3 linked regions of the Arachidicoccus terrestris genome follow. The protein of the gene in region 2 interacts with the protein of the main gene of each other region in a pairwise test. Links are inferred from orthologs where the notes say so. Each region holds a gene or a part of one and is shown on either strand. Other genes may lie near its edges.

Region 1 (4,103 bases), 870 kb from region 2 along the record:
ACAGAGAACCCGGTTTGAATGTTTTTATCTTCTGTGCTATTGCCTGGCTATTGGCAATAATAAGTCTGGACGGATTTAAAGCATTCAAATCTGATACCGGTTTTTGGGCATTAAGCCTTGCTGTCGGCCTGACGGCGGGTGCATTTACCTATTATGGAGATCCGGGTTCGATGTTTTGTCTGCTTTTGAGTTTTTATGCCCTGGGTGTTTACCTGACGGATCGAAAGTTCCAGATAATCCTATATCCGTTATTGCTGGCCTATAGCTTTGGAACTTTTATTGTACGGATATTCTTCGTGGACAGATGGATTCCCCAACGGAGTCACCTGTTCCGGCCCGATATAGACAAAGAGCCTGAGAGAACTGACAGCAACGTTATTACATCTGATATCTTGTTCACCCCCACGAAACCCAGTCATACAATTTCCTGGGTCCGGACCTGGTTGCTTCCGATAATAATCGCGATCTTTTTTTTGGTGGTTTATATGTTCAGCAGCTCAATGTTCGCAGATGTATTGACTAAGCTGCTCCCTGATCTGGACTTCGGGGTGATATTTGCGCTGTCTCTACTTGGTTTTTTCCTGCTATTCAATTTTATGTATCTGTTACCCATCCCGTGGTTGTATACAATCAATGAAAAAGTACTTGGCTGGGATACCCGGCGCGATGAAACTGCCGGGGAGAATAAACAGACTGCCGCTCACCAAAAAGGGGCTATTATAACGCTTTCATTGCTGATTGCACTGCTGATTCCTTTTCTATTAATCTATGGGTATGAACTCTATCAGGGTATTCACGCAGCGCGCCTCAGTGCAGCCGTTCATGAACAGGTCAATTCTGTCATTCTTTCCATTGTTATGGCTGTAGCAGTTATCATGTATTATATCCGGCCGGATCACCCTAATACTGTCCGTAACAAAAAATCAAGATTATTGCGAAAACTGGCTTACTGCTGGGTTATTTTAAACATTATACTGGTTGTCTCCGCAGCTCTGCATAATACTGTTTATATACAACGCTATGGATTAACCCTGCTCAGAGTGGGCGTGTATATTTTTCTCTTATTATCGATGATCGGGCTTTATTTTACCTATAGAAAAATTAGAGATCATCAAAGTGCCGGTTATCTTGTATCAGTCATGTTTAAAATTATCTTCGGGACCATTATATTGAACAGTACCGTTAATTGGAGCGCGATTGTCACACGGTATGATTTGGCTTATATGGCAACACCAGATATCGCATATTTAAGTAACCTGGACTATAATGTGCATATACTTTACCCCCATTTAAAATCAGATCCCAAATTAAAAAATATTCCCTACCGGGACAGGTATCTGAAATCTTTAAAAGACGAAGTCAAGTTGAATGCCTCATACCCGATTATATCTGCAGCGCTATATTACAAATGCGCGAACAGACAAATACTGCGGGGTCAATAAATAAGTCTGAACGGTGTCAGACCACCAAATAATACCCTCTTAAATCACATGGGGTACTTATGATTATCTTACCGTTTAATCATAAGTACCCCATGTTTCCTAATATCATTAATAAAAAAATCCTCTTTTAATTCAGCCAAGTGTTTTAGCTTAAGGCATCAATAATAGCAACAAAATCGTCTGCCACCAGGGACGCGCCGCCTACAAGGCCTCCGTCAATGTCCGCCTGACCAAAGAGTTCTTTAGCGTTGCCCGGTTTGACGCTACCGCCGTACAGGATCGATATCTGATCCGCTATTTCCTGTCCGTACTTACCAGCCAGATGATCTCTCAGAAATTTCTGGATCTCCTCCGCCTGTTCACTGCTCGCTGTCTTACCGGTGCCGATAGCCCAGATGGGTTCATAAGCGATAATGATCTTGGTTATCTGATCAGCGCTCAGATGAAACAGAGACTGTTCTAACTGTGTGGCCACGAATTCATTTTGTTTACCGCTCTCCCTGATTTCCAGAGATTCGCCCAGGCAGAAGATCGGTGTGACATTACTCGCCAGTGCAATATCTACTTTATCCGCCAGGAACTGATTGGATTCTCCAAAATACTCTCTCCTTTCGGAGTGGCCAATCAAGGTATGATAAACCCCCACAGACTTAAGCATTTCTACGGAAACTTCTCCAGTGTATGCGCCTGAAGTCTTGGAATAGATATTTTGAGCCGAAATATAGACATTTTGTCTGTCGCCTACGATCTCTTTTGCGGCCTGCAAATAAGGAGCAGGAACGGCAAAGATGACGGCATGTCCTTCTCTGACGGAAGTAGATTTAGACAAAATATGACTTAACAGATCCTGGCCTTGTTGCAAGGTCAGATTCATTTTCCAGTTTGCTGCTGCAATTTGTGTACGCATATTCAATTTTTGTTTAATCAATATATAACTGAGATGATGGAATGGGCCTGTGACAGGGTTTTCCCTGTTATCTGGCCTGGCCAAAGATATGATGCAAAATTCGAATTTCCCTATCAGTAAGGGTGCTCCCCTTAAATTTCCTCCATTGCCCGATATGCTGAATGGCTTTTTCCAGCTGATAGGTATCCAGATCATGCCCCGTGCCCCATGAGAAATCCGCCACGAGCCTGGGTGGCATCTGCTGCCCGAAAAGATGGCAACAGAGGCCGATGCTAGAGCCTGTAGTGAGCTGTGTCCCGACGCCCGTGCGGGTATAGTCACCTACCAGTGCCCCAAACTTCAAACCAACTTTTCTGTAGTTTTGCGATGCATAATCATATAACCTTACTTCGCCTGCGGTATTTTTGAGATTACTACCGCCACTTCCGGCCCCGAAATTACACCAGGCTCCGATGATAGAATCGCCTAAATAGCCCTCATGTCCCTTATTGGACCCCTCATGAAAGATAACATTCTTGATTTCCCCTCCTAAGACACAGTCTGCTCCCGTAACAACAGGGCCGTAGATCCGGGTACCCATTTTAATAACGGAACGATCACCTAAATAAAGGGGGCCCCGTAGCATGGAACCTTCCATAACAGAGGCATCTTTTCCAATGCAAATCGGACCGCTTTCTGTATTCAGCAAAGACATTCTGACAATGGCCCCTTCCTTAATGATCACCGGATGATCCCCTGTAATCCGGTTGCTCTTGTCTAGAGGCTGACTTTCTCTGCCGGTCGTCCCCTCCATTATATCTGTAAACGCCGCAACCGACATACGTATGCCGGCCCCCTGCCACTTCAATAATTGCTCCGGTGTACTTAGATAAATATTACCTTCAGGGATAGTCCAGGTGATATTCTGGCCTTCCAGCAGCGCTGCTAAAGCAATATCGGCGTCTGTACTGTTAAAAAGGCAGGTTCTTACCGCTTCGGTAGAAAGGCGCTCTTTTATGCAGACAGCGGCAATCCCATCTGTCTTCTCAACGTTTATTCCTTTCAGCTTAAAACCAACCCCCTTTTTATCCGAATGGTATTTTTTTAGCAAGGTCCTCATCTGGCCTGGATAAGACGCCCCGTGCACAAGTATGTCACCAGGCTCCATGAATGCTGGAATAGTTGTCTGTAAATAATCCTCTGTCAATATATGGATTATTTCTTCGTTATAATGCTGCCACCAGAATGCAAGCTCATACCCGCCCAATTGCAGGTCTGCAACATTTTTGTTTCTGGTCAGAGGATAAAAGCGCTGCCTCAACTGCAGGGTCTCAAATAAGTATATCGCCATATTAGGCATGAAGTTCCGTAATAGGCCTTTATCTGACAAATTTTTCTGCCCGGCCAGACTTGCTGAAAGCGGCACGCTCAAATGCTAAAAAAATCTTATTTTCCGGCCGTGGCGCGGAACTTGTTAACGAGCGAATATATTTCTGTTATTTTTGTCCAACTCAAAAAAATCAATATTTGTGAAAGTACTTTTTCTCTTAATTATATCAGCTAGTTTATTGTTGTCCTGCGGAGCCACCAAGGATAAAAAGCCTAAAAAAGAGAAAAAGGAGCCTGGTATTGTGCTCTATCCAGCTGATTCTTCTTATTTCAGGCCGCTCACAGATGCCGAGAAGAATCATTACAAAAACGAAGTGGAAGCTGCCTACCATAAGATACTGGGACCGTACTTCAATGGAGCCATCCTGGTCGCGAAGAATGGTCAG
Region 2 (4,149 bases):
TTACTTCCAGTTCTCTGGTTTCTATGATGGAAGACGTGATTGATTATGGTACCGGCAGAAGAATGGCCCGCTACGATATACCGGGAGATATTGCTGGTAAAACCGGTACCACCAATGACAATAGTGATGCTTGGTTTATTGGGTTTACGCCTCAATTATTAGTAGGTGTATGGACGGGATGCGACAGCCGCTTTATTCGTTTCAATAGCACAGCTATTGGCCAAGGTTCCTCTCTGGCACTTCCGATCTGGGCCTATTTCTTCCAGAAAGCCTATAAGGACAAGGCTGCTGGCTTGAACTCCAGTCAACATTTCAATACCGGCGGTGTTAATCCGGCAGAATCCGTGATTTATGACTGGGCACATGATATTAAAGACAGTACTGATAGCATCCAGAATAACATTTTCAACCAGCCAGGTATTAAACCGCAAGATATTGGACCGGAGAGCGATACAAATATTAATAATACTGATCAAAATGATGTCCCGCTGATAGGCGGAAGTTCTTCAGGTGCAAAAAAGGCACAGCCCAAAGCTGTCATGCCGGCTCCCAAAAAAGAAGAACCTAAAAAAAAGGGAATTTTTAGGCGCATTTTTGGTGGCGGAAAGAATAAAGACAAATAACCGTATTGACCTAAGGATAGAAATAAGAAATCCAGTGATTTATGAGCTCAGCCGTTCTATTTCACTGGATTTTTTGCTATCAAATACGAAAAATAAAATTATTTAGTTTTTTCTTGCAAAAAAACTCCAAATTATTTGGGAGTCTTGCCAATCCTTAGTAAATTGCACTAATCGTATTAGTGTTCACTCTAAAAATTCAAAAACATGACTACATACGCCGGCAAAAACCTGAAATATCTAAGAAAGCTGCGTGGTTGGACACAAGCTCAGATGGCTGATAAACTAGGCATTAAGCGTTCCCTTATCGGCGCCTATGAAGAGAGTCGGGCTGAACCTCGTATTGATGTATTAACGGCTATCGGACAGATATTCAAATTAAGCCTGGATGAGCTTTTTCTGGAAGACTTAGATCAACCGGGAGAGGGTACGTATTTAGACAGAAGACGTGCAATGATGATGGCCAGTACGACAGAAGCAAAGGTACAATTTGTGCCAGTGAAAGCTGCAGCCGGGTACTTAGCGGGTTATGAAGATAATGAGTTTTTAGATGAGCTGAACACTTTTACCCTGCCAATGCTGGCCCCCGGTTTTTACCGCGCTTTTGAAATCGTCGGCGACAGCATGCTTCCTACCCCCAGCGGCAGCGTTGTTGTCGGGGAAAAAGTTGAGCACCTCAATGATGTAAAAAATAATAACGCCTATATTGTTGTTTCCAGATCCAATGGTATCGTTTATAAACGGATAGTACGCAATAACAAAACCAGGGAACAGGTAACCTTAGTCAGCGATAATCCTATTTTTGACCCATATCAACTGGATGCGATTGATATTATGGAGATCTGGAAGGCCCAGATGATCATTACCAAAATTGATAAGCACCAGAGATGGGATGTTGGCCAAATGGCCGGATTGGCAGGTGTTGTAAATAATTTGCAGCAAGAGGTAGCTTCTCTTAAAAAGCAGATCAGTTAAAGTCAGAGCATAGCATAGTATCATAAATAGCATTAAAGATTCAGGCGGGCATCTTATCTTCTTATAAGGATGCCCGCTTTTACTTATAAATACATTGAGCCCGGCTATCGATTCACGCCTCACTTACATAAAACATTGGTTCAAACTACATATTTTATTTAGTTTAAAGGTAGAGACCGCCTTTATGAGACGAAGTCTTCAATCCCCATTTACAGTTACCAAATCCTATGTAACATTTCTCGCAGATAAGATTCAGGTATTCAAAGCTGAAACTAAAGTCCGATCGGCAATTCATTTAATAATAACATTTGGCCTGACGACCAATAGCTATTCATCATCAATGATTCAAGGTACAGTTGATATGAATGTCGTTTTTCATTAATTGGGTTTTACATCAAAGCACAAAAAAGCGCTGATTATCAATATAACCAGTGCTACCAGTGGCCTCGCCAAGAATCGAACTTGGATCTGGAGCTTCGGAAACTCATATACTATCCATTGTACTACGAGGCCTATACCCGATATTCTCTCGGGATGCAAATATAATTGCTAGAATTGTATTTTCAACTGATTTAGGCTTTTTCTTCCCACACTTTTGTCAATTCGACCAAAACGTCCACTGCTTTTTCCATATCTGAAATACCAATCCACTCGTGGCGGCTATGGATAGCCTGCATGCCGGTAAAGATATTTGGACAGGGAAGGCCCATAAAACTAAGCCTGCTGCCATCTGTGCCCCCTCTGATAGGTTCATTGACCACTTCCAATCCTGCGTTCTTGTATGCTATGATGGCATTATCAGCCACCTCCGGATATTGTTGCAGGATTTCCTTCATATTCCGATATTGTTCCTTGACAGCAAAGTCTAGTTTAACACCTGGATATTGCAGGATGATTTCTTCCGCTATCGCCTTGAGTCTGGCCTCATGTTTTGCCAGATTCTCGGTTATGAAGTCTCTCACGATAAAATCAATGGACGCCTCCTCTGCAATCCCTTCTACCTTGACAGGATGCACAAAGCCTTCTCTCCCACTGGTCGTTTCCGGACTGAATTCATTTTTAGGTAAAGCAGCCAGGATTTCTCCTGCAATTTTAAGCGCGTTAACGAGCTTACCTTTCGCATAACCCGGATGTGCAATAACCCCGTGTACCGTGATTTTGGCTCCATCAGCACTGAAAGTTTCATCCTCAAAGCTTCCCAGTTCGCCTCCATCCAATGTGTACCCAAAATCAGCGCCCAGTCTTTTTAAGTCCACCTTTTCGGTACCTCTGCCAGTTTCTTCATCCGGCGTAAACAAAATTTTTACGGTTCCGTGTTTTATCTCTGGGTGGTTGATTAAATAATGAGCCGAATCCATAATAACCGCAACGCCGCTTTTATCGTCTCCGCCTAACAACGTTTTACCGCTAGCCGTAATGATCGATTTACCCAAATGTGTTTTTAAATAAGGATAGTCCGCCATACGGATCACCTGATCCGGATCATCGGGCAGCTGAATATCGCTGCCATCATAATTCTCATGAACAATAGGCCGTACATCTTTTCCAGAACAATCCGGCGCAGTATCCACATGGGAGCAAAAACAAATAACCGGGACTTCTTTATCTGTGTTAGATTCAATTGTCGCATAAACATAGCCATTTTGGTCCATCACCGCATCCTTAATGCCCATTTCCAACAATTCCTTAACCAAGAGCTTGCTAAGATCTTTTTGCTTCTCTGAAGAAGGAAAAGCCGGGTTATCTGGATCGCTTTGTGTATCAATTTTTACATACCGCAAAAACCTGTCTGTCACTGTATATTTATATTGATCTGTCATATTTTACATGATTTGTGCGCAAAGTACAAAAAATAGACTGGTAACGCAACCATGACCTTATTTTTAACCAAATCCTGTACAGTGGAATGCAGATTAGGCTTTTTTTAAAATTTGATAAAGAAGGATGTATTATCTTTCCAGAACTTTTTTAATTCCTGCTACAGAGTTATTTTTAGGCTTTCGACGCCGGATTGGTTTGGGACAATTTGAGCAGGGTTATAATAATAAATTAAAATGCGCATACATGAAAGTAGTAATTGCGGGCTCAGGATATGTGGGATTAGTAACAGGTGCCTGTCTGGCAGATATCGGGGTGGATGTTTGCTGTGTGGATGTCGATCAGCAAAAGATTGACAATCTTCAAAAAGGCATCTTGCCCATATTTGAACCTGGACTGGAAGATATTGTTAACCGTAATGTCAAAAGCAAAAGGCTTCATTTCAGCACTTCCATAGCGGATCATATAAAAGACGCTGGCGCCGTATTTATCGCAGTAGGCACCCCTGCGGGAGAAGATGGCAGCGCCGATATGCAATATGTACTCTCTGTAGCAGATTCGATCGGACAACATCTGGAAGATTATACAGTTGTCGTTACCAAAAGCACTGTGCCGGTCGGGTCTTCAGAAAAGGTCCGGGCTACGATCAACAAAGCGTTAGAAAAAAGAGGGCAGGATATACCCTTTGATGTCGTATCTAATCCAGAGTTTCTAAAAGAAGGGGCGGCCATTAAAG
Region 3 (4,116 bases), 3.6 Mb from region 2 along the record:
ACTTCGCGTTGCTATCTTTTGCCAGGTAGCTTTGTTATCGGCAGTGACAGCAAACAAAAAAACGGAGCCGATTGCGTATAAAACTTTGGGCTCCGCTTTTTTGTTTTTAAATGATACCGATTTAAAAAATGACGTAGCCTATACCGAGCTGTATCTGCTGATTTTTCCATTTCGACTGATCTGTTACATCACTGACGTCTCTGGCGTCAGACAGGCCGATATTATAGCGGCCATATACCTTCAGGCTGCCCAGATTTACCTGCGCGCCAAGTGCAATGGCGAAGTCTCCGCTTTTGAAAGCCTCTTTGCCATTTTCAACCAGGCTATTGTCTTTGTTCATTAAAATGCCGAATTGCGGACCTGCCTGTATAGTCAGGATTTGGGCTGGCTTGAAGTTCAGCAAAACGGGGATGCTCAGATAGTTCAGGTGGCCTTTACTTCCTTGTTTCAATACATCGCCCGCATCTACACTCTCCTTCACCTGTGTCTTCGTCTGGTTAAAGAGGACTTCCGGCTGGATACCGAATTTCTCGCCCAGTCCGATTTCTGCAAAAAAACCGGCATGAATGCCAAAATTATAGCCATCTTTGAAAGATTGGCCGTCAATCTTACCCAGTGTCGCACCGGCTTTGACACCAAGGTCCAGCGTTTGCGCCCCTACTCCGGTGGCCAGTAACAGCAGACCTGCTGCCAGAAATAATGTGATCTTCTTCATAAATTTTGTTTTTTTGAACGATCTGCCCCTCAGCGCAGATCTAAAAATAAATACACTATTCAGATACTTGTAATTTGAGACAAAAGTAAGACAATACGATTTAATTTACGTGAAAGAATCGGCAAAACTACTTATGCGTTAGGTGACTGCACACGGGAAATCGTTTTTAAAATAAACAGCGTTTTTGGAACATTTATCGGAACTTTGTCGATGTAAATAAAATTGTTGAAATCCTATGGATGCAACTTATTACATACGTGAAACAACGAAGGAAGACCTGCCGGCCATCCTGGAAATCATGAATGAGGCTATTTGTAATACAACCGCTATTTATGATGAGGAACCCAGAAGCTTAGACTATGTACACCACTGGCTGGAAATGCAGAAAGAGGAGGGGATGCCGGTTTTTAGTTGCCTCCATAATAATTATACGGTAGGGTATGCCACTTACGGAAGGTTCAGGCCGAAATATGGCTACCGGTTTACGGTCGAACATTCGGTGTATGTAGACGAATTTCACAGAGGGGAAGGCGTAGGCCAACTGTTACTTACTGCGTTGATTGAACGGGCCTGCGCGGACGGACTGCATCGGATGATTGCCGGTATCGATGCTGATAATTCCGGTAGCATCCGTTTTCATGAAAAAAACGGATTTGTCAACGTCGGGCATTTAAAGGAAGTCGGCTATAAGTTCGGCCGCTTCTTAGATCTGGTTTTCTTGCAACTGGATCTGCCGGTGGGCAAGTGAAGCGGTCAGCTTATTTTTGGAAATTGAGCAGACTGCCGGGCTCAAGATCATACGGAAGTTTATCCTTTTCAAAAATTGTTGCAGGGGCAGCGCCTGCCAGCATCACTTCTGTACCGTTTACCTGTATCCAGCTACCCTCCGGCAGCCCTACGACCGGCATACTGTTTTGTGTCAGAAATTCTGCGATCCTGGTTTCCCTGGTTTCTCCCATATGATGCGCTGCCATCCTTCCGGATATAAAGTGCGGATTGATATTGAATGGGACAAGACCCATTGTTTCAAAAGAAGGAGGATAGACGATGGGCATATCATTAGTGGTACCCATGGTCAGGCCACCTATATTGGCCCCTGCACTTGTTCCCAGATAAGGCGTGCCGCCCAGGACACTGGCTTTGATCGCACTGATCAAACCCAACTCATGTAACTGCTTCACCAGCAAAAACGTATTACCGCCCCCTGTAAAGATCGCCTCTGCCTCATGAATGGCTGTCAGCGGATCAGCGGCGGCCGCCAGATTGTCGACTTCAATAGAAAGGGTCCGGAAAAAAACGGCTGCGCTGGCGGTATACTCTTGATGTGATATGCCACCTGGCCTGGCGAAAGGCACAAACAGTAAACGTCTGATCCCGGCAAAATGTTTTTCCAATGTGGGTTTCAGGTATTGCAGGTAAGTTTGCCCCGAGAGCGTAGAAGTGCTGCCCAGGATAATCCTTGGGATAGAAGTCGGCGTCGTAACTGGTGTATTTGACATGGGATAAAATTAACAGATATTCATCAATAAAACCGTCCCGTTAATGTAAGATACATCTTTCATTAACGGGACGGTCATTGTTTTTCTGCGTTGTGTATGTTGAACGCAGTCGGGTTATTTACTTAAAGAATCCTGCATAGGAGCGCCGGCAGCAGTATCTGCGGCAGCACCCATGTCTCCAGCACCCTGGCCCTGCATAGCAGCGCCATAGCTTTCCATTACTTTTTTGATAGTGGCTTCCATATCGATCTTCCACTCACCACCTATTTTTTTCAGTACATAGGTATCTGTTGACTCTTTACGGCCCATAATTTCTTTTTTCAGGGTCGTTTTAACGTCAACAGTCGCTGTAGTGTCATTTTCGATCTTTTCGTTGGAAGCGGTGATTACTGCCTCATCCAAAATAGCTTTCAAAGAATCCGGGGTCGGATTGGCTTTTGTCATCTCTGCGCCTTGGTCCAGCATCGGTTGATCTTTTGCTGTCACCAGAGCCTTCCCTTTGGTAAAATCATTATGCAGCATAGCGCTGGCAAAGTCTTTTGCCACATCAGAAGGAGAGGTGGTTGATTTACAAGAATACACAGTCGCCGCCAACATAAAAAGGGCACCCAGCCAGATAGATTTTTTCATTACAATTTAGATTTTCTTTTGAACCTGCAAAGATTATGCATTTTTTTCTTTTGTAGCGTTTTTATGGTTGAAAAAATGCTGTTCGCCCGATTCTACTTCATCTGCATGGTTATAGGCTTTAATAATCTGTTTGACCAGGCGGTGTCTCACCACATCCTCTTCATTGAGCTCAATATGGGCAATTCCGTCAATTTTACGCAAGATAGAGACGGCCTTCCAGAGTCCACTGCGTTGATTCTTAGGGAGATCTATCTGTGTGGGGTCTCCTGTGATGATCGCCTTTGCATTGGCACCTATACGCGTTAAAAACATCTTAAGCTGCAAATCATTGGCGTTTTGGGACTCATCCAGGATAATAAAGGCATTATCCAGGGTTCTGCCCCTCATATAGGCCAAAGGTGCAATTTCGATTGTTCTGTTACTCATATAATAGCCGAGCTTGTCTGCCGGTATCATATCATCCAGTGCGTCATACAGGGGCCTCAGATAGGGATCAATCTTCTCCTTGAGGTCACCTGGCAGAAATCCCAGGCTTTCACCGGCTTCTACCGCTGGACGTGTCAAAATGATCTTTTTAACAATTTTGTTTTTGAGTGCCCTGACTGCAATCGCGACTGCAGTATATGTTTTACCGGTACCGGCAGGCCCGATAGCAAATACAATATCGTTGGCATCGGCTGCCTTGACCATCATTTTCTGGTTGGTGGTACGCGCCCGGATGGTCTTGCCATTGGGGCCGAATACCAGAACGTCATTGGGGTGCTTTTCCAGGAAATGGTCTACTTTTCCTTCATCAACACTGCCCAGTATCTCTTCAAAATAATTATCGCTTAAATCGCCGCTGCGTTCCATATATTTGAGAATCAGGTCGATTTTTTCTTTGGCTTCTTCTACATACTCCGCTGCACCGCTGAGTTTGATTTGCGTGCCCCGGGAGAGGATTTTTAAAAGGGGGAATCTTTTTTTAAGAAGATTTAATTTGGCATTGTTAACCCCAAAGAACTCGATGGGGTTCAATGTGTCGAGGTGGATAATGGTGTCTGTCAAAATAAATAAAATTAAAGGTTAAAAAGTTGTTTGTTGGTTCGGTTCAGTAACGCTGACTGCGTTTCATCCTACACAATTAAACAATAAACATAAACAAAATGCGATGGTTGTTTTTCCTCCTTTACTTGCAATGTACGAAAGCCATGCCAGGATTCTCCTTGTAAGTTATTCACAGATGTGTCAAAATTCTTTTCAAAAAAAATCTTAAAATGGCTGACAACCTGC

Evidence for each region.
Region 1: the proteins of pepT (region 2) and tpiA interact in binary tests that used the Escherichia coli proteins (3 or more experiments, as listed by UniProt). The link is inferred for Arachidicoccus terrestris from one-to-one orthologs.
Region 3: the proteins of pepT (region 2) and pepE interact in binary tests that used the Escherichia coli proteins (3 or more experiments, as listed by UniProt). The link is inferred for Arachidicoccus terrestris from one-to-one orthologs.

What each region holds. Positions count from the first base shown.
Region 1 is NZ_CP083387.1:2,986,975-2,991,077, reverse strand. The notes cover bases 469-3,280. They hold tpiA (triose-phosphate isomerase), read right to left. Parts: upstream 2,350-3,280; coding sequence 1,588-2,349; downstream 469-1,587. Other genes in these bases: K9M52_RS11645 (putative sugar nucleotidyl transferase), read right to left, coding at 2,417-3,280; K9M52_RS11655 (DUF4153 domain-containing protein), read left to right, coding at 469-1,442. Also shown: more of K9M52_RS11655, read left to right, coding at 1-468; more of K9M52_RS11645, read right to left, coding at 3,281-3,679; K9M52_RS11640 (serine hydrolase domain-containing protein), read left to right, coding at 3,858-4,103. UniProt on the Escherichia coli protein: Involved in the gluconeogenesis. Catalyzes stereospecifically the conversion of dihydroxyacetone phosphate (DHAP) to D-glyceraldehyde-3-phosphate (G3P).
Region 2 is NZ_CP083387.1:3,861,224-3,865,372, reverse strand. The notes cover bases 1,292-4,149. They hold pepT (peptidase T), read right to left. Parts: upstream 3,416-4,149; coding sequence 2,168-3,415; downstream 1,292-2,167. Other genes in these bases: K9M52_RS15065 (UDP-glucose dehydrogenase family protein), read left to right, coding at 3,660-4,149; K9M52_RS15080 (XRE family transcriptional regulator), read left to right, coding at 1,292-1,595. Also shown: K9M52_RS15085 (penicillin-binding protein 1A), read left to right, coding at 1-623; more of K9M52_RS15080, read left to right, coding at 828-1,291. UniProt on the Escherichia coli protein: Cleaves the N-terminal amino acid of tripeptides.
Region 3 is NZ_CP083387.1:252,289-256,404, reverse strand. The notes cover bases 345-3,169. They hold pepE (dipeptidase PepE), read right to left. Parts: upstream 2,215-3,169; coding sequence 1,474-2,214; downstream 345-1,473. Other genes in these bases: K9M52_RS00910 (PhoH family protein), read right to left, coding at 2,878-3,169; K9M52_RS00915 (DUF4878 domain-containing protein), read right to left, coding at 2,329-2,844; K9M52_RS00925 (GNAT family N-acetyltransferase), read left to right, coding at 951-1,463; K9M52_RS00930 (porin family protein), read right to left, coding at 345-715. In the rest of the region: more of K9M52_RS00930, read right to left, coding at 122-344; more of K9M52_RS00910, read right to left, coding at 3,170-3,891. UniProt on the Escherichia coli protein: Hydrolyzes dipeptides containing N-terminal aspartate residues. May play a role in allowing the cell to use peptide aspartate to spare carbon otherwise required for the synthesis of the aspartate family of amino acids.